One region of the Streptomyces sp. NPDC018029 genome, then DNA from elsewhere that is predicted to be linked to it. Evidence: riboswitches for the same ligand, from Rfam matches in the RefSeq annotation. Region 1 holds a riboswitch; each other region holds the start of a gene.
What was found. A riboswitch is a leader RNA that binds a small molecule or an ion and turns the genes downstream of it on or off. The one in region 1 is predicted to bind cobalamin.
Positions count from the first base shown of each region.

Region 2: linked by a shared signal. The riboswitch ahead of ACH4D5_RS00275 (ABC transporter substrate-binding protein) and the one ahead of ACH4D5_RS04000 (ABC transporter substrate-binding protein) in region 1 are both predicted to bind cobalamin.
Region 3: linked by a shared signal. The riboswitch ahead of ACH4D5_RS25045 (energy-coupling factor ABC transporter permease) and the one ahead of ACH4D5_RS04000 (ABC transporter substrate-binding protein) in region 1 are both predicted to bind cobalamin.
Region 4: linked by a shared signal. The riboswitch ahead of ACH4D5_RS11730 (ribonucleoside-diphosphate reductase subunit alpha) and the one ahead of ACH4D5_RS04000 (ABC transporter substrate-binding protein) in region 1 are both predicted to bind cobalamin.

Region 1 covers NZ_JBIRFV010000001.1:904,260-909,237, forward strand. The annotation lists gene ACH4D5_RS03990 (ABC transporter ATP-binding protein) at 1-539, opposite strand, end outside; gene ACH4D5_RS03995 (FecCD family ABC transporter permease) at 536-1,564, opposite strand; gene ACH4D5_RS04000 (ABC transporter substrate-binding protein) at 1,561-2,523, opposite strand; cobalamin riboswitch at 2,567-2,730, opposite strand; gene ACH4D5_RS04005 (Mov34/MPN/PAD-1 family protein) at 2,703-3,125, opposite strand; gene ACH4D5_RS04010 (amino acid permease) at 3,212-4,720, opposite strand.
Region 2 covers NZ_JBIRFV010000001.1:58,435-63,412, reverse strand. The annotation lists gene ACH4D5_RS00290 (haloacid dehalogenase-like hydrolase) at 1-725, opposite strand, end outside; gene ACH4D5_RS00285 (helix-turn-helix domain-containing protein) at 916-1,776, shown strand; gene ACH4D5_RS00280 (VOC family protein) at 1,782-2,279, shown strand; cobalamin riboswitch at 2,277-2,462, shown strand; gene ACH4D5_RS00275 (ABC transporter substrate-binding protein) at 2,528-3,574, shown strand; gene ACH4D5_RS00270 (FecCD family ABC transporter permease) at 3,622-4,641, shown strand; gene ACH4D5_RS00265 (ABC transporter ATP-binding protein) at 4,638-4,978, shown strand, end outside.
Region 3 covers NZ_JBIRFV010000008.1:242,956-247,933, forward strand. The annotation lists gene ACH4D5_RS25025 (endo alpha-1,4 polygalactosaminidase) at 1-81, shown strand, start outside; gene ACH4D5_RS25030 (energy-coupling factor ABC transporter ATP-binding protein) at 60-929, opposite strand; gene cbiQ (cobalt ECF transporter T component CbiQ) at 971-1,720, opposite strand; gene ACH4D5_RS25040 (energy-coupling factor ABC transporter substrate-binding protein) at 1,727-2,149, opposite strand; gene ACH4D5_RS25045 (energy-coupling factor ABC transporter permease) at 2,149-2,877, opposite strand; cobalamin riboswitch at 2,907-3,091, opposite strand; gene ACH4D5_RS25050 (hypothetical protein) at 3,318-3,626, opposite strand; gene ACH4D5_RS25055 (ArsR/SmtB family transcription factor) at 3,834-4,847, shown strand; gene ACH4D5_RS25060 (APH(3') family aminoglycoside O-phosphotransferase) at 4,876-4,978, opposite strand, start outside.
Region 4 covers NZ_JBIRFV010000003.1:676,114-681,091, reverse strand. The annotation lists gene ACH4D5_RS11745 (DUF3311 domain-containing protein) at 1-241, shown strand, start outside; gene mctP (monocarboxylate uptake permease MctP) at 238-1,866, shown strand; gene ACH4D5_RS11735 (GNAT family N-acetyltransferase) at 1,947-2,447, shown strand; cobalamin riboswitch at 2,502-2,632, shown strand; gene ACH4D5_RS11730 (ribonucleoside-diphosphate reductase subunit alpha) at 2,763-4,978, shown strand, end outside.

The DNA of each region.
Region 1 (4,978 bases):
AGGATTTCGAGCTGGTAGCGGATGTCGAGGTGGTTGGTGGGCTCGTCGAGGACGACGAGGGTGGGCTGCTGCACCAGGGCGCGGGCCACCAGGGCCCGCTGGCGCTCGCCGCCGGACAGGGAGGGGAAGGCGCGGTCGGCCAGCTCCTCGACGCCGACGCGGGCGAGGGCCGCCGTGACGAGTTCCTCGTCGGCCGCCGTGTCCGCCTCCCAGAACCGCTTGTGCGGGGAGCGGCCCATCGCGACCACCTGCCGGACGGTCAGCTCGAACGCCGCCTGCCCGTCCTGCGGCACGGTGGCCAGGCGCCGGGCGCGGGCCTTCGGGGTCATCGTGTGCAGGTCGTCGCCGTCGAGGAGTGCGTGGCCCGCGGTGGGGCGCAGCGTGCCGTAGACGCAGCGGAGCAGCGTCGTCTTGCCGCTGCCGTTGGGGCCGACGACGCCGACGGTCTCGCCGGGGGCGGCGGTGAGGTCCACGGCGTCGACGAGCCGCCTGCCGTCGATCTCGTACGAGAGGGCCTGGGTGCGCAGCTCGCCGGTCATGCCGGGACTCCTTCGGTACGCCGCCGCAGCAGCCACAGGAAGAACGGGCCGCCGGTCAGCGCGGTGAGCACGCCGACGGGGATGTCCTGCGGCGCGGCGACGGTGCGTGCGGCGAGGTCGGCGACGACCAGGAAGACCGCGCCCATCAGCGCCACCACGGGGAGCAGCGCGCGGTGCGCGGCGCCGACCAGCATGCGGGCGGCGTGCGGCACCATGAGGCCGACGAAGCCGATGGCTCCGCTGTACGCGACGAGGACGCCGGTCAGGAGCGAGGCGAGGACGAAGACGCCGGCGCGGAAGCGGGCGGCGTGCAGGCCGAGGACGGTGGCGCCCTCCTCCCCGGCGAGGAGCAGGTCGAGGGGCCGGGCCATGGACACCAGGAGGGCCGTGCCGACGGCGAGGGTGGCGCAGGGCAGGGCGAGCATGTCCCAGCGGGCGCTGCCGAGGCCGCCCAGCGTCCAGTACAGGACTTCCTTGAGGTGGTCCGCGCTGTCGGCGGTGACGAGGATGAGGCTGGTCAGCGCGGTCAGGATGTACGAGACGGCGACGCCCGCGAGAATCAGGCGGCCGGTGGCGAAGCTGCCGCCGCCGCGGGCCAGGGCGTAGATGAGGACGAGGGAGAGCAGCGCGCCCGCGAAGGAGGCGGCCGGGATCGTGACGGTGGTGGACAGGGCCGCGCCGAGGCCGAAGACGCTGCCGAGCACGATCGCGCAGACCGCGCCGACGGAGGCGCCCGAGGAGACGCCGAGCAGGAACGGGTCGGCGAGGGGGTTGCGGACGAGGGCTTGCAGGACGGTGCCGATGACCGCGAGCCCGGCGCCCACCGTCGCCCCGAGCAGGACTCTGGGCAGGCGGACGTCCAAAACGATCGTGCGGAACGGGGAGGGTTCGGCGCGGCCCGTGAGGATGTCCAGGACGTCGGCGGCAGGGATGCGGACGGAGCCGAGGGCGAGACCGGCCACGAGCGCCACCGCGAGGGCCGCGCAGAGCGTCGTCACGACGGTGGCGTAGCGCAGGTGCTTCACAGCTGTGCCGCCAGCTTCCTCACCGCCTCGGGTGCTCGTACTCCCGTGACCATGTCGGAGAGCCGCAGGACCGCGAAGCGCTTGTTCTTGACGGCGGGGACGTCCTTGAGGACGGGGTCCTCCAGGAGGCGCTTCTTCTTCTGGGCGACCGTGGTGGCGCCGTAGTCGAGGATCAGGATCGTCTCGGGCCTGCGCTCGACGACCGATTCCCAGGACGCGTCGCTGAAGGACTTGTCGACGTGGGCGAAGATGTTGCGGCCGCCCGCCCGCTCGATGATGTCGTTGCCGATGCCGCGGCCGCCCGCGGTGAACGCCGTCTTGTCGCCGCTGTCGTAGACGAAGACGGAGAGCGGCTTCTTGTCCTTGGACTTCTTGGCGGTGGCGGCCAGTTCGCGCTGGGCGCCCTTCACCCAGCGGTCGGCGCGGGCCCGCACCCCGAAGGTGGAGCCGACCTCGCGGACCTCGCGGTAGACGTCGTCCATGGAGACGGGCTTCTTGGCGCAGCCCTCTACGTTGAGGCGGCTCTCGATGCCGGACTTGGCGAGTGCCGAGCGGCTGCGGCCGTCGCCGGCGAGGAAGGCGCTGGCGTAACCGCCGTAGACGAAGTCGGGATTGGCGGAGAGCAGCTTCTCGTAGGAGGGGTACTCCTTGGCGAGCACCGGGAGCGACTTGTAGGCCTTCTCATACTTCGGGAGGACCTTGTCGTCGAGGTAGGCGGTGCCGGCGATGTGGTCCTTCAGACCGAGTTCCAGCATCACTTCGGTGGTGTGCTGGTTCATGGTGACGGCGCGCTTCGGAGGTGCGTCGTAGGTGGTCTTCACGCCGCAGTTGGTGACGGTGTACGGGAATCCTGCGGTCTTGGCGGCGGGCTTGCTGTCACCGCCGGAGCCGGACGAGGAGCACGCGGCGAGCGGGACGAGCAGGGCCGCGGCGGCCAGGGCACGTATCGGTCGGGACATGGCTGAACTGCCTCCTCCAGGGGATTTCCGCGTCCCCTGCGTCGTGTGGAGGAAGGCGGCAGGTCAGTTCCTGACTCCCCCGCCCCGGCCGGCGCGTGCCGGTGGGGCGGGGTCACAGTGGCGGGACCGTGCCGGGTTCGCACCGGCTTCCTGGGTCCTGCCGCCCTCGTGAGTAAAGCTCAGTATGCCTGTACGACCTTTACGTCTTCCTCGGTGACCTCGCCGTCGACGATCCGGTACGAGCGGAACTGGAAGGGGCCCGCGTCGTCGGTGTCCGCCGTGGAGACCAGGACGTAGTGGGCGCCGGGTTCGTTGGCGTACGTGATGTCGGTGCGCGAGGGGTAGGCCTCGGTCGCCGTGTGCGAGTGGTAGATGATCACCGGCTCCTCGTCGCGGTCGTCGAGCTCGCGGTAGAGCTTGAGCAGGTCGCCCGAGTCGAACTCGTAGAACGTGGGCGAGCGCGCGGCGTTGAGCATCGGGATGAACCGCTCGGGGCGGCCGGTGCCCGCCGGGCCCGCGACCACGCCGCACGCCTCGTCGGGGTGGTCCTGGCGCGCGTGCGCGACGATCTGGTCGTGGAGGGCCTGGGTGATGGTCAGCATGGCGCCAGGATAAGCAGAGGGGCCCGTGCGTACCGGAGTGTGGTACGCGCGGGCCCGAATGCTGGACAGCGGCCTTGGGGAGCCGGTCAGTCCTTGGAGAGGCGGTCGCCGGTGGAGGCATCCGCGGAGGCGTCCTCGGGGAGGCCGATCTTCCGCTTGTTGAACGCCGCGGCCTGCGGGTTGCGGCTCTTGAGGACCAGGTAGGAGACGCCGAGAATCGCGGCCCAGACCGGAGCGGCGTACAGCGAGATCCGCGCGTCCTTGTCGACGCCCATCATCACGATGACCATGCCGATGAAGAGCAGCGCGAACCAGCTGGTGTACGGGGCGCCCGGGGCCCGGAAGGTGGACTGCGGCAGCTCGCCGCGGTCGGCCTTGCGGCGGTAGCGGATCTGGCAGGCCAGGATCATGATCCAAGCCCACATGCCGGAGATGGTCGCGAAGGAGACGACGTAGTTGAACGCCTCGCCCGGCCACTGGTAGTTGATCCAGACGCCGACCAGCATGAACGCGGCGGAGGCCGTGGTGCCGATGAGCGGCAGGCCGTTCTTCGTGAGCTTGGTGAAGAACTTCGGGCCCTGGCCGTTCATCGCCAGGTCGCGCAGCATGCGGCCGGTGGAGTACATGCCGGAGTTGCAGGAGGAGAGCGCGGCGGTGAGGACCACGAAGTTCACGATCGCGGCGCCGACGCCGAGGCCCATCTTCTCGAAGGCCGCGACGAACGGCGAGACGCCCGGCTGGAAGTGCGTCCACGGCACGACCGACAGGATCATGATGAGCGCGCCGACGTAGAAGACGGCGATGCGCCACGGCACGGTGTTGATGGCCTTGGGCAGGACGGTCTTCGGGTCCTTGGACTCGCCCGCGGTGACGCCGACGAGCTCGACGGCGAGGAAGGCGAACATCACGATCTGCAGCGTCATCAGCGTGGAGCCGATGCCGTTCGGGAAGAAGCCGCCCTGGTTCCACAGGTGGGCCACGGTCGCGGTGTCACCGGCGTCGGAGAAGCCGATGGTGAGGATGCCGATGCAGATCAGGATCATGCCGATGATGGCGGTGACCTTGACCATCGAGAACCAGAACTCCAGCTCGCCGAAGAGCTTCACGGAGATGAGGTTCGCGCCGTACAGGATGACCGTGAAGATCAGCGCGTACGCCCATTGCGGGACGGAGCCGTGTGTCCAGTACTGCATGTACTGGGCGGCCGCTGTCACTTCCGTGATGCCGGTGACGACCCAGAAGAGCCAGTACGTCCAGCCGGTCACGAATCCGAAGAACGGGCCCATGAACTCACGGGCGTACTCCGAGAAGGAGCCGGACACGGGCCGGTACATGAGGAGCTCGCCGAGCGCCCGCATGATGAAGAAGATGACGAGGCCCGCGATGGCGTACGCCAGGATGAGGCTGGGGCCGGCCTTGTGAATGGCCTTGCCCGCGCCGAGGAACAGGCCGGTGCCGATGGCACCGCCGATCGCGATCATCTGGATCTGCCGGGCTCCGAGCCCGCGCTGGTAACCCTCGCCGGACGAGCCGTCCTGCGCGACACCGTTGCCGCCGTGCTCGTCGTGCTGCTCTTCGACCTGCACTGAGGTCATGGTGACGCCTTTCTCCATGCTGATCCGCGCCCGCACATCTGCGTTGTGGCTGCGGATCAGGTCCTGATCCCCCCGGATACGAATGGAGTGCTACCGGCGGTCTGCCGACTCGAGCGCCCTCGGCGACATGGGTGGCGTAGCCGAGTGGTCGTGAAGATTTATCACGGTGGCAACAGTGAGGGAATGAGCCACCTGTGGCGCACCCCACAAGAAGAAGCGGACAAACTTCACTTGACGCGACAAAGGCGGACAATGAAG
Region 2 (4,978 bases), 850 kb from region 1:
AGCTGCATGGACACCCCGATGACGTTCTGCGGCTTCACGCCGTAGCCGTACTTCGGGTCGGCGAGGACCATGCGCACCAGGTCCTCGCCGGCCGCGCTGACCACGTACACCTCGATGCCGTGCGAGCGCAGCGTCCTGTACAACTGCTGCATGCCGCGCGAGACCTCCGGCGCCTTCACCTCGGTCTTCGTGAGCTTGCCGTCCTCGTAGTACTCGGCGGGGATCGGCTTCTTGTACCCCAGGAGTTCGTCGACGTACCCCTTGAGCTCCTTCAGCGTGAGGCCGGAGAAGATCTGCGCGGCCCAGGGGTAGCAGACCTGGTCGTCCACCTCGCACAGCCGGTTGTAGTAGCTGTAGAGGCTCTCCTTGTGCCCGGCCTTGTCCTTGAAGGGGATGACTTTCAGGGACGGGTCCATGGTCTTGCGGCTCAGGACGCCCTTCATCTCCAGGAAGGGCAGCAGCGACTCTTCGAGGTCGTTGCGGTACGTCGTGTTGTCCGCGTCGAAGACGGCGTACGCGCCCTTGTGGCCGTTCTCCGCGATGACCTTGCCGAGCTTCTTCGCGACGGGCTTCGGCCAGTGCGACAGCTCACGGGCGGTGGCCACGGAGGTGTCGGCGGCGGTCGCCTCGCTCGTCGGCCACAGTGCGCTGCCCGCGAGGACGGCGGCGGCCAGCGCCCCCGTGGCACCGATGACGGCCAGCTTGCCCTTTGCCCGTACTGCCATGTCTCTACGTCCCTGCCGTTTCCTGAAAGCGATGCGCGGCCCCGTCCGGAGCGGCGCGCCATGCTATGGGCCGGGACGCTCATTTCCCATGATCGAAGTCACCGGGGGCGGGGGGTATGGGGGAGGGGGACGGGGGTAGCGGTAGGGGACTCCGCGACGCGTCCGGGCCACGCCCCGCATACTGGAACGCATGGGCTCCCGTGAGTTCGTCCGGACCGTTCCACGGCTCGGCGGCATGGTCGTCTCCGCGGTCGGCTACCGCACCGCGGGGCAGCGGCCCGCCCTGCACCGGGGCCTCCCGTCCCCGTATCTGACCTTGATCTTCTCGCTGGACGGCCCCATCGCCACCGGCGCCACCCCCGGCCAGGCCACGGGACCGGACGCGGCGCGCACCGACATCGTCGTGGGCGGCCTGCACCAGAGCCCCGCGTACGTCGTACAGCCCGAGCACGAGGCGGGCATCCAGCTCGCCGTGCACCCCCTCGCGGCCCGCCCGCTCCTCGGTCTGCCCGCCGCGGAACTGGCCGGACAGCTCGTCGTCGGCGGCACCGACGTCCTCGGCGACCGCGCCGCCGACCTCCGCGAGCGCCTGTGCGAACTGGACCGCTGGGAGGACCGCTTCGCCCTGCTCTCCGGCTATCTGCGGCGGCGCGCGGCCGAGGACCGCGCCGCCGGGGCCGTGCGCCCGGAGGTCGCCGAGGCATGGGCGTGGCTGGCCAGGCACCGGGGCGCGGGCACCCTCGGCGGCCTGTCACGGCACGTGGCGCTCAGCGAGCGCCGGCTGACCGCGCTGTTCCGCGCCGAGACCGGGCTGAGCCCCAAACAGGCCGCCCGCCTGATGCGTTTCCAGCACGCCAAGGCCGCCGTGGTCCGTGCCGTCGCGGCGGGCGGGCCGCCGGACCTCGCCCGGGTCGCCGCCGACACCGGCTACTACGACCACTCCCACCTCGTCCGCGACTTCCGGCAGTACACGGAGGCGAGCCCCACCCGCTGGCTGGCCGAGGAGTGCCGGAATATCCAAGCCGGGGCGCACGACGGCGGAGAAGAGTGAGAGACATGAACACCACACCTGACACCACACCTGACACCACGCCTGGTGCCCCTGGCGCCCCTGGAACCGCACCCGCCCCCGCCATCTGGCCGGCGCTCCAGGCCGAGGACGCCCTCGCGCTGATCGACTTCCTCGTCGGCACCGTCGGCTTCCTGCGCACCGCCGTCTACGAGGACGGCGGCCGCGTGGCCCACGCCCAGCTCGACTGGCCCGAGGGCGGCGGCATCATGCTCGGCTCGTACGACCCCGAGTCGGCGGCCGCGGCCTGCGGAAAGCCGGGCACGTCCGGTGCCTACGTCGTCACCGACCACGTGGACGCCCTGTACGCCCGCCTCACCGAGGCCGGCGTCAAGATCACCCGAGAGATCGAGGACAAGCCGTACGGCAGCCGCGAGTTCGGCATCGAGGACCCCGAGGGAAACCGCTGGTCCTTCGGTACCTACCGCGGCGAGCCGAGGCCCGCACCGGTCCACGGCCCGGATCGCCCCCGCGAGGGCGCGTGATAACTTGCGCAAGCCAGTCAAACCCACACCTGGGCCAGGGAATCCGGTGCGAATCCGGAACTGACGCGCAGCGGTGAGGGGGACGGGCGGGGCCACGGCCACTGGGCGTTCCAGGACGCCCGGGAAGGCGCCCCGCCCGGTCGATCCCGAGTCCGAAGACCTGCTGGCGCCTCCGCTCGCACACCGGGCGACGGAGGTCGTGACGCAGGCCAGGCTCCGCGTATGAGCCGCGAGACCCAAGGGATCACGTGTCCTCGACAGCCCGTATATCCACTCTGTCCGCCCTGCTCTGTGCCGGCACGCTCACGCTCACCGCGTGCGGCGGCGGCTCCGCGGAGAAGTCGGCGGGCGGGAGCGCCGACGGCTATCCGGTGACGGTCGCCTCCTGTGGCAAGGAGGCGAAGGTCGACGCGCCGCCCCGGCGGGCCGTCTCCCTCGACCAGGGTTCCACGGAGATCCTCCTCTCCCTCGGCCTCGCCGACCGCATGGTCGGCACCGGCACCTGGACCGACCCGGTCCTGAAGAACCTGGAGAAGGACAACGCGAAGGTGGAGCGGCTCGCCGACCGCTACCCGGCGCTGGAGAAGGTCCTCTCCAAGGAGCCCGACTTCGTCAGCGCCTCCTTCCTCTACACGGTCGGCAAGGGCGGCGTCGCCGAGCGCACGAAGTTCACCGAACTCGGCGTCCCCGTCTACGTCTCGCCCACCGACTGCGCGGGCAAGGACAACGACAGCGGCGGCGACGGCAAACGCGTCAAGACCCTCACCATGGACACCGTCTACAAAGAGGTGCGCGACCTGGCGAAGGTCTTCCACGTCGGGAAGCGCGGCGAGAAGCTGGTCGCGGACCTGAAGGGCCGCATCACGAAGGCCACGAAGGACATCGACGAGGCGGCCGCCTCCGACGTGACGCTCCTGTACTGGTTCGCCAACTCCGACGCCCCCTACATGGCGGGCTGCTGCGGCGCGCCCGGCATCATCACCCGCGAACTCGGCGCGAAGAACGTCTTCGACGACACCCGCGAGGAATGGCCCCAGATCAACTGGGAGACCGTCGCCGACCGCGACCCCGACGTCCTCGTCATCGGCGACCTCACACGCAAGTCGCAGTCGGCCGAGAGCGCGGCCGCGAAGATCAAGTTCCTGGAGACCAACCCGGCGACGAAGAACCTGACCGCCGTGAAGAAGAAGCGGTACGTCCTCCTCAGCGGCCAGGCCATGAACCCCACGATCCGCACGGTCGACGGCATCGAACAGGTCGCCGCGGGCCTGCGGAAATTCGGGCTCGTCAAGTGACGGAGGCAGCACCCGGCAGGGACACGGTCCCCGCACCCGTCGTCTTCATACGGCACGGACTGCGGCTCGGCCTCCTCTGGGTGGCCGGGGTCGCCGCGCTCGTCCTGTCCGTCTCCGTGGCCGTCACCATCGGGCCCGCGGACATCTCCGTGCCGGACGTGTGGGCGACCGTCGTCGCGCACCTCGGCTGGGGCGAGAGCCCCCTCACCCCGATCAGGGACGGCATCGTCTGGAACCTGCGGATGCCCCGCACCCTGCTCGCCGCGGTCTGCGGCGCGGGCCTCGCGGTCTGCGGGGCGGTCATGCAGTCGCTGCTCCGCAACCCGCTCGCCGACCCGTTCGTGCTCGGGGTGTCGTCCGGGGCGTCCACGGGAGCGGTCGCGGTCGTCGTCCTCGGCGTCGGCGGGGGAGCGGTCTCGGCCTCGGCGGGCGCCTTCGCGGGCGCGCTCTGCTCCTTCGCGCTGGTCCTGCTCCTGAGCCACACGCTCGGCGACACGACGGACCGGGTCGTGCTGTCCGGCGTGGCGGCCATGCAGCTGTTCTCCGCGCTCACGTCGTTCGTCGTCCTCACGGCGGGCGACGCGGAGACCACCCGCGGCATCCTCTTCTGGCTCCTCGGCTCCCTCAGCGGTACCGGCTGGACGGACGTCTGGCTGTGCGGCGCGGTGCTCGCGGTCACGCTGGTCGTCTGCCTGGGCCACGCCCGCACGCTCGACGCCTTCGCGTTCGGCCCGGAGGCCGCGGCGGCGCTGGGCGTCCGGGTGGCCCGCACCCGGCTCGTCCTGCTCTGCACGACCGCTCTCCTGACCGCGGCCCTCGTCAGCTCGGCGGGCGCCATCGGCTTCGTCGGCCTCGTCCTGCCGCACGCGGCCCGCGCGGTCGTCGGCTCCGGCCACGCCCGGCTGCTCCCGGTCACCGCGCTCGCCGGCGCGGTCTTCCTGGTCTGGGTGGACACGCTGGCCCGCACGGCACTGGAACCCCAGGAGGTCCCGGTCGGCGTGGTGACCTCGCTCATCGGCGTACCGGCGTTCGTGGCCGTGCTGTACCGGACGCGGAGGACGTCATGACGTACGACGTGATGCTCCCGGGCGCCTCGGGTGACGCGGGCGCGCCGGACGGCACGGGCGCCCCGGATGCCCCCGGCCTGCGTGCCGACCGGGTCTCCCGTGAGGCGGGCGGGCGGCTCGTCGTCGACGGCGTCAGCCTCGCGCCGCCCGACGGCGCCATGGTGGGGCTCCTCGGCCCCAACGGATCCGGCAAGTCCACGCTCCTGCGCATCCTCGCGGGCGTCCTCGCCCCGGCCTCCGGAGTGGTCACCCTGGACGGCCGCCCGCTGTCCGACACGGGCCGCCGCGAGGTGGCGCGCCGGGTCGCCGTCGTCGAGCAACACGCCTCGACCCAGGT
Region 3 (4,978 bases), on a different contig from region 1:
GGCAAGAAGCTCTCCGTGACGCTGCGCGACCGCGACGTACGCGCCGCAGGCGAGGACGGCTACGTGTACCGGCACTGCTGAGAAGAGCCTCGGTCACGGGCCCCGGCGGCCAGGGCCGCCAACTCCTCCGCCGTACGCGGCTCCTTCTCCGTATCCGCCGCCAGCCCGCACGTGCGCAGCAGCTCGCCGACGGCGATGCCCCACGGCAGGTGCAGCCCGGCCTCGGCCAGGAGGTCCCGCCGGGCCAGCGTCTCGGCCACCGGCCCCGTCCGCACTCCGGAGGGGGTGAGCAGCGCCGCGTCGTCGGCCCAGCGCAGGGCCAGGTCGACGTCGTGGGTCGCCATGACCACGGTCGTCCCGGCGTCCCGCAGCCGTTGCAGGGTGGCGAGGAGGCGTTCCTGGCCGTCGGGGTCGAGTCCCGCGGTCGGCTCGTCGAGGATGAGTACGCGGGGGCGCATCGCCACGGCTCCGGCGATGGCGGTCCGCTTCCGCTGGCCGTAGGAGAGCAGGTGGGTGGGCCGGTCGGCGAGCGCTGTGATGTCGAGGGCGGCGAGCGCCTCGGCGACTCGGGCCCGGACCTCGGCGTCGGGCAGGCCGAGGTTCAAGGGGCCGAAGGAGACGTCCTGTTCGACCGACGCGGCGAACAGCTGGTCGTCCGGGTCCTGCACCACCAGCTGCACGGTCGTGCGCAGCCGGGTCAGGCCCTTGCGGTGGTACGTCACGGGGACACCCTCGACCGTCAACTCGCCGGAGGCGGGCCGCAGTCCGCCGCTGAGCAGCCGCATGAGGGTGGTCTTGCCGCTGCCGTTGCGTCCGAGCAGCGCGAGGGCACGGCCCTCGACGACGTCGAAGTCGAGGCCGCTGAGCACGGTGGGCCCGTCCTCGTACGCGTAGGACACCGCGCGGAGAGCGACCACGGGCTGACTCATGGCGCTCGCGCCGCCCCCGGCGCTCGTCGCACTCGTGGCGCTCATGGAAGGAACCTTTCCAGTACGAGGGTCAGGGCCACCAGGCCCACGAGAAGCACCGCGCCGGCGGCGAGGAAGGGCCGTGAGATCCGGGCCTCGGGCACGAGGACGCGCAGGGTGCCGTCGTAGCCGCGCCCGGCGAGCCCGGCCTGCAGCCGGCTCGCCCGGTCGAAGGCGCGCACGAACGCGGTGGCGCCAAGGCCGGCCAGGGAGCGCCAGGTGGCGGCGCGGGTGGTGTGGCCGAGCCGGGCGGCCTGCGCCTGCCGGATCCGGCTCATAGAGTCCAGGAGCAGGAAGCTCATCCGGTACGTGACCAGCGCCACGTCCACGACCGGCGCGGGCACCCCCGCCTTCACCAGGCGGGGCAGCAGGTCCGACATGGGCGTGGTGAAGGCGAACAGGAGCACGCCGAGCGAGGCCGCGGAGGTCCGCAGGAGCAGACCGCCCGCGCGCGCCGGGCCGCCGTCCGCGAACGCCACGAACCCGCCGGGACCGCCGACCTGGATGAGCAGAGTCAGGGCGCCGGTCACGCAGAAGCCGAGCGGCACGCGGTAGGCGCGCCACAGTTTGCCGGGCGGCACGCCCGCCGGGCCCAGCAGCAGGGCGAGTGCGGCGACCAGCACCAGGACGGCGCCCGGCCAGGGCGGCAGCGAGATGGCCAAGACGGTGAGGCCGAGACCGAGCACGGCCTTGTCCACGGGATGCCGGCGGCGCCAGTGACTGCTGTGCGCCGCCGCGTCGATGGGCAGCACGCCGGGTCAGACCCGCTCGGTCCCGGACCGGGGGCCGCCCGCGTCGACCGGCTCGTCGGAGCCGTCCGACGCCTCCGGCCGCGCCGCTTCAGGCCGCGCCGCTTCAGGCCGTGCCGCTTCCGCCCGGGCCTGTTCCGCGCCCTGGCGGCGGCCCTTGCGCAGCCCGAAGTAGTAGGCGAGGACGCCCGCGCCGATGGCCGCCTGCAGGGCGAACAGCGCCGACTCGACTTCCCCGGACGGGGGTTCGTACAGCGGCGAGAACCATGGATCATAGTCCGGGTCGATCTCGGTGATCGCCGTCTCGGCCTGGGCGTCGGCGCCGGCGAACGGCTCTTCCTCGTCGTCGCCGAGACCGAGCGCCAGGGGAAGGACCGCGAGCGCGGCGACGATGAGGAGCAGCAGTGTGTTGATCTTCGCGTTCCGGCTCATCAGGCACTGGCCCCCGTCTCGGTCTTCTTCGTCGTGTCCGCCTTCTTCGTGGTGTCCGCCTGCTTGCGCTGCAGCAGTACGCCGAGGCGGGTGAGTTCGCCCTTGCTGGACTGCACGAGCAGGCGCATCACCAGGACGGTGAGCAGTCCTTCACTGACCGCCAGGGGGATCTGGGTGACGGCGAAGATGCCGCCGAACTTGCCCAGGGCGCCCAGGAATCCGCTGCCGGGGTCGGGGAACGCCAGGGCCAGCTGGACGCTGGTGACGCAGTACGTGGTCAGGTCGGCGACGAACGCCCCGAAGAACACGGTGACCATGAGCGGCACGTCGTACCGCCTCAGGAGCCGGTAGACCGCGTAACCCGCCCAGGGGCCGATGATCGCCATGGAGAACACGTTGGCGCCCAGGGTGGTGAGTCCGCCGTGGGCGAGCAGCAGGGCCTGGAAGAGCAGGGTGATGGTGCCGAGCACCGTCATGATCGGCGGCCGGAACAGGATCGCCCCGAGCCCGGTCCCCGTCGGGTGCGAGCAACTGCCCGTCACCGAGGGGATTTTCAACGCGGAAAGGACAAACGTGAAGGCCCCGGAGGCACCGAGGAGCAGCGTGCTCTCCGGATGTTCCTTGACTTCACGGGTCAGGGAGCGGACTCCGTGGACGACGAACGGCGCGGACGCTACGCCCCAGGCGATCGCGTGCGCCGGCGGGAGGAAACCCTCGGCTATGTGCATGGCTCAGCAGACCCTCTCCAGCACCTCGTGGATGGACAACGTGCCTTGGCCGGTCTCCTGGCTGACGGGTCGTACCGACCGGACTCCGCCTTCCCGGGTACGTGTGTACCCAGTGGCTGCCGCGAGGGCTGGAGCCGGACTTCCCGATCACAGTGGCGAGGGCCGCACCGGCATCACACCGGATTTCCCGAGCACCAAGGCGTGGTGACACTAGTGCGCAAAAATCGCCCTGACAACTTGCACGGCGGTCGCGCCGGTGTCACACCCGAGCGCACACCACCACCGCATACGCCCCTGCTCAGAGGCCATGCGTAGGTCTGGCGGCCCCGAACGTCCAGGGCCCCCACCCTCGGGGTGGGGGCCCTGGACGCTCAATGGCCGGTCGTTCTCAACTCCTCAGCGCCTCAACGCCTCAGCGCCGCAGCGCCTTCGACGTTCGATCAGGACTCGTCGTTCACCCACAGCTGCCACTTGCCGCTGCTGGGGTTCTTCTTGCAGTCCCACTCGGAGTAGATGGAGTTCCGGCCGTCGGCCTCGCACGCGGACAGGGTGCGGTAGGTGCCCACATAGATCCACGACATCGCGCCGAACTCGTCCGCGGACCTGTCGGCCGCCTCGCTCGCGGCGGAGGACGCGGTGGCCTTCGGAGCGCTGCTCCCGTGCGTGTCGGCCACCGCGGGCGTGGCAGCGAGCGCGGTGGTCAGAGCCGTCGCGGACACGAGCAGGGCGGCCTTCTTCATGTGACGCACAGATTTTCCTTCCGTCGGAGTGGAGCGTTGGGAGCACGGGGGCGGGCACCGGCGCCGCGGGCAGCGAGGTGCCGCGCGGCGCCGTCCTCCCCCCCTGGCCGGGACGGTGCTGCGTTCTCCCGGCCCCGCCAGTGTTGGCCGCTGGCCGCCACTGATCGACTCGTTTCGGGCTGGCCCGAATCGAAGGCCGCGAGGAGGATCGCCCGGGTGACGTTGCGTATCCACCTCACCGCCGAAGACCTGGCCCGCACCCGACTGGCCGCGGCGCCACGGCCCTTGCTCGAACTGGAGATCGCCGTCCGATTGCTCCAGGAGCGCTCCCACCCCGTCCGGTTCGACGCCTGGCGCAGCCGGGCGGCCCGGCATCTGCCGCCCCGGATAGGGACGTTGTGCGAGCTGATCCCCGCCACCGGCGCGGCGGTGGACTTCCTGGACCTGAGCGGCGAGGGCCACCCGGACGACCTGGTCGACCGGCTGCGCGGCACACCTGCCGACCGCGTCCGGAAGGATCTGCGGCAGTGGGCGCCCGGCCGCCCCCGGGGCCTCTCGCCGGCCGTCCGCTCACTCGGCCGGGACCCTTCCCTGGTGGGAGAGTTGGCGGACACGGTCGCCCATGCCCACCAGCACTTCATCGCGCCGTACTGGTCGCGCATCGACAGGCTCGCCCAGGTCGACCGCACCCGCAGGCTCCAGCAACTGGCCGGGCACGGCGTCGAGCGTCTCCTGAGCGGGCTCAACCCCCGCTACATCACCTGGGATCCGCCCGTCCTGCACCTGACCATGGCTTCCGGACGGGACGCCGACGTCCGCCTCGGCGGGCGCGGGCTCCTCCTGATCCCCACCCTGTTCGGGTCGCACTACCCCGCTCTGGACGACACCGCCGAACCCCAGCCCTGGATCACCTATCCCCTGCACGACGACCGGCCGGGCGCCGTGCCCGCCGTGTTCACCGCCGAAGCGCTGACCGGCTCCGACGCTCCGCCCGCCCTGACCGCGCTCCTGGGCCGGACCCGTGCGACCGTGCTGCGTGCCATCGGCGACCACCCCGCCTGCACCACGGGCCAGCTCGCCTCGCACGCCCGTATCGCCCCCGCGAGCGCCAGCGAACACGCCACCGTCCTGCGCCGCGCCGGACTCACCGCACAGACCCGCGACGGCAAGAGGGTCCTGCACACGCTCACACCGGCCGGACACGTGCTCCTCGACGCGGGCAGGGGCTGACCGCCGGACCGCCCGCTCCCGGGCGGAGTCAGAAGAATTCGTCGAGCAGCCGGTAGAAGTCCAGCTTCTCCTTGTCGACCGTGACCGCCGTCCGCTCCTCGTACCGCCGCAGGAACCGTTCGGCGTACGCA
Region 4 (4,978 bases), on a different contig from region 1:
TGAAGTGAACAGACCGGTCGTCACGCCGGTCCGCGTGGTCATCGCCGTCTGCCTTGTCGCGCCGTTCGTGGCGATGCTGTGGGTGAGCTCCTACGCCAAGATCGAGCCGACCTTCATCGGCATCCCCTTCTTCTACTGGTACCAGATGCTGTGGGTGCTCATCTCCACCGTGCTCACGATGATCGCTTACAAGCTGTGGCAGCGTGACCAGCGCGCCCGCAAGGAAGGGGCGCGGTCATGAAGGACGGAGTCAACGGCGTCGCCCTCGCGGTCTTCATCTTCTTCTTCCTCGCGGTCACCGTCATGGGCTTCCTCGCGGCCCGCTGGCGCAAGGCCGAGAACGACCAGAGCCTGGACGAATGGGGCCTCGGCGGGCGGTCGTTCGGCACCTGGGTCACCTGGTTCCTGCTCGGCGGCGACCTCTACACCGCGTACACCTTCGTGGCCGTCCCCGCGGCGATCTACGCGGCGGGCGCGGCCGGCTTCTTCGCCGTGCCGTACACGATCCTCGTCTACCCGCTGATCTTCACCTTCCTGCCTCGCCTGTGGTCGGTCTCGCACAAGCACGGCTATGTGACCACCTCCGACTTCGTGCGCGGGCGCTTCGGCTCCAAGGGGCTCTCGCTGGCCGTCGCGGTCACCGGCATCCTCGCCACGATGCCGTACATCGCGCTCCAACTGGTCGGAATCCAGGCCGTCCTGGACGTCATGGGGATCGGCGGCGGCCCCGACACCAACTGGTTCATCAAGGACCTGCCGCTGCTGATCGCGTTCGCGGTGCTCGCCGCGTACACGTACTCGTCGGGGCTGCGCGCGCCCGCGCTGATCGCGTTCGTGAAGGACGGCTTGATCTATCTCGTCATCGTCGTCGCGATCATCTACATCCCGATCAAGCTCGGCGGCTTCGACGACATCTTCGCCAAGGCGGGCGAGGCGTTCTCGCAGACCAACCCGGCGACCGACAAGCCGCGGGGCGCGCTCGCGCCGCCGGAGGCCGGTCAGTGGACGTACGCGACCCTGGCGCTCGGCTCGGCCCTCGCGCTCTTCATGTACCCGCACTCGATCACGGCGACGCTCTCCTCCAAGAGCCGGAACGTGATCCGCCGCAACACCACGATCCTGCCCCTGTACTCCCTGATGCTGGGCCTGCTCGCGCTGCTCGGCTTCATGGCGATCGCGGCCGGGGTCAAGGTCGAGAACGGCCAGCTGGCGATCCCGCAGCTCTTCGAGAACATGTTCCCGGACTGGTTCACGGGCGTCGCGTTCGCCGCTATCGGCATCGGCGCGCTCGTCCCGGCCGCCATCATGTCCATCGCGGCCGCGAACCTCTTCACCCGGAACATCTACAAGGACTTCATCAAGCCCGACGCGACGCCCGAGCAGGAGACCAAGGTCTCCAAGCTGGTCTCGCTCATGGTGAAGGTGGGCGCCCTCGTCTTCGTCCTCGGCATGGACAAGACCGTCGCGATCAACTTCCAGCTCCTGGGCGGCATCTGGATCCTGCAGACGATGCCCGCGCTGGTCGGCGGCCTGTTCACCCGGTGGTTCCACCGCTGGGCGCTGCTCGCCGGCTGGGCGGTCGGCATGGTCTACGGCACGCTCGCCGCGTACGGCGTCGCCTCGCCCACGCAGAAGCACTTCGGCGGCTCGTCCGACACGATCCCGGGCATCGGCGAGATCGGCTACATCGGCCTCACCGCGTTCGTCCTGAACGTGGTCGTGACCGTGGTCCTCACCTTCGTCCTGAAGGCGCTGAAGGCGCCCGAGGGCATCGACGAGACGTCGCCGGAGGACTACACGGCGGACGCGGGCGACCCCGGTGTCATACAGGAACTCCCGAAGGCGACGGCGGGCGCCGGACACTGATCCCTGCCACCGCGCACGCGACTCGGGCCGCCGGAAAAAACCGGCGGCCCTTTGTCGTACCCGTGTTGCACACTGCGCCCATGGATTTCACGATCAGCATCAGAGAGGCACGACCCGAGGATCACGAGGCCATCGGCGACCTCACCGCGCAGGCCTATCTCTCCGACGGGCATCTGGACTTCGGAGCGGACGACCCCTATCTCGCGGTGCTGCGCGACGTGCCGTCGCGGGCGGCGGCGGCCGAGGTCCTGGTGGCCGCGGCGGACGGAAAGGTGCTCGGCTGCGTCACCTACGTACCGTCCGGCGGGCCGATGGCCGACATAGCGCGGGACGGCGAGGCCGAGATACGCATGCTGGCCGTCTCCCCCGAGGCGCGGGGCCGGGGTGTGGGCGAGACGCTCGTACGGGAGTGCGTGCGCCGCGCCGAGGAGGCGGGCCGCAGCGCGCTCGTCCTGTCCACGCAGACGTCCATGCACGCCGCCCACCGGCTGTACGAGCGCCTCGGCTTCGTGCGGACGCCCGAGCGCGACTGGAACCCGATCGAGACGGTGCCGCTGCTGACGTACGCGCTGAAACTCTAGCCGCCCCCTCTGCGGGCCGACACAAGATGTGGGCCTGCTTCAAGAGCGCGGCACAAGATGTATGCTCATGCTCGCTGTCGCCGCAGGGGAATCCGGTGCAAGTCCGGAACTGTCCCGCAACGGTAGACGTGTACGCATTTGTCGTACGCGGAGTCCGAAGACCTGCCGGCAGTGCACCCGTGCCGTCCGGCCCGGGTGCCGACCGTCCGGGCCTCGTGGAATGGGCCGGTGGACGCGGTACGCCGCCCTGCCCGGGTGCGCCCGTGTGTGCCGTCCTCTCCCCCAGGCCCAGAGCCGAGCGAGGGAGAGCTCCACGTGACCATCGCGCCTGCCGAACCTGCGTCAGCGCCGTCACAGTCGACCGCCGAGGGTACCGAAGGCACCGACGGACCCGGGGCCGCGCTGCTGCGGACCCTGACCGACCTCACCGCCGACCTCCCCGACACCGACCCCGGCCGGGTCGCCGCCGCCGCGCTGCGCGGCCGCTCGGCCCGGGCCGACGAGGCGGAGCTGCGCGAGCTGGCGACCGAGGCGGCCGCGGGGCTCATCTCGGAGGACCCTGCCTACTCCAAGCTGGCGGCCCGGCTCCTGTCGATCGGCATCCGCGAGGAGGCGGCGACACAGGGCGTGCGCTCCTTCACCGACTCCGTCGCGGTCGGCCACCGCGAGGGCCTGATCGCCGACCGCACGGCGTCCTTCGTCACCGAGCACACGGCCCGGCTCGACGCGCTGGTGGAGGCCGCGCTCGCCGACGGCGCCGACTTCCGCTTCGAGTACTTCGGACTGCGCACCCTGCACAGCCGCTATCTGCTGCGCCACCCGATCACCCGCCAGGTCATCGAGACCCCGCAGCACTTCATGCTGCGCGTGGCGAGCGGCCTCGCGGAGGACGGCAGCGAACGCGCGCTCGACGAGGTCGCCGCGCTGTACCGCCTGATGAGCCGCCTGGACTACCTGCCGTCCTCGCCGACGCTCTTCAACTCCGGCACCCGCCACCCGCAGATGTCGTCCTGCTACCTCCTCGACTCCCCGCTGGACGAGCTCGACTCGATCTACGACCGCTACCACCAGGTCGCGCGGCTCTCCAAGCACGCGGGCGGCATCGGCCTCTCGTACTCCCGCATCCGCTCCCGGGGTTCGCTGATCCGCGGGACGAACGGGCACTCCAACGGCATCGTGCCGTTCCTGAAGACCCTGGACGCCTCGGTCGCCGCCGTGAACCAGGGCGGCCGGCGCAAGGGCGCGGCCGCGGTCTACCTGGAGACCTGGCACTCCGACATCGAGGAGTTCCTGGAGCTGCGCGACAACACCGGTGAGGACCAGCGGCGCACGCACAACCTCAACCTCGCGCACTGGATCCCCGACGAGTTCATGCGCCGGGTCGCCGCCGACCAGCCGTGGTCACTGTTCTCGCCGTCCGACGTCCCCGAGCTCGTCGACCTGTGGGGCGAGGAGTTCGACGCCGCCTACCGGCGGGCGGAGGCCGCAGGGCTCGCGAAGAAGACCATCCCCGCGCGGGACCTGTACGGCCGCATGATGCGCACCCTCGCGCAGACCGGCAACGGCTGGATGACGTTCAAGGACGCCGCCAACCGCACCGCCAACCAGACGGCGGAGCCCGGCCACACCGTGCACTCCTCGAACCTCTGCACGGAGATCCTGGAGGTGACGGACGACGGGGAGACGGCCGTCTGCAACCTCGGCTCGGTGAACCTCGGCGCGTTCGTGGACCCGGCCGCCCAGGACATCGACTGGGAGCGTCTTGACGACACCGTCCGCACCGCCGTCACCTTCCTCGACCGCGTCGTCGACATCAACTTCTACCCGACCGAGCAGGCCGGCTGCTCCAACGCCAAGTGGCGCCCGGTGGGCCTCGGCGCGATGGGTCTCCAGGACGTCTTCTTCCAGCTGAAGCTGCCCTTCGACTCCCCCGAGGCGCGCGCCCTGTCCACCCGGATCGCCGAGCGGATCATGCTCGCCGCGTACGAGGCGTCCGCGGACCTCGCCGAGCGCAACGGCCCGCTGCCCGCCTGGGAGAAGACCCGCACCGCGCGCGGCGTGCTGCACCCGGACCACTACGACGTCGAGCTGACCTGGCCGGAGCGGTGGGCGGCGCTGCGCGACCGTATCGCCACCACCGGCATGCGCAACTCGCTGCTCCTCGCCATCGCGCCGACCGCGACCATCGCGTCCATCGCGGGCGTCTACGAGTGCATCGAGCCGCAGGTCTCCAACCTCTTCAAGCGCGAGACGCTGTCCGGCGAGTTCCTCCAGGTCAACGCCTATCTCGTGAAGGAGCTGAAGCGGCTCGGCGTCTGGGACGCGCAGACCCGCGAGGCGCTGCGCGAGGCCAACGGCTCGGTGCAGGGCTTCGGCTGGATCCCCGAGGACGTGCGGGCGCTGTACCGCACGGCGTGGGAGATCCCGCAGCGCGGCCTGATCGACATGGCCGCGGCGCGCACCCCGTTCCTGGACCAGGCGCAGTCGCTCAACCTGTTCTTGGAGACGCCGACCATCGGCAAGCTCTCCTC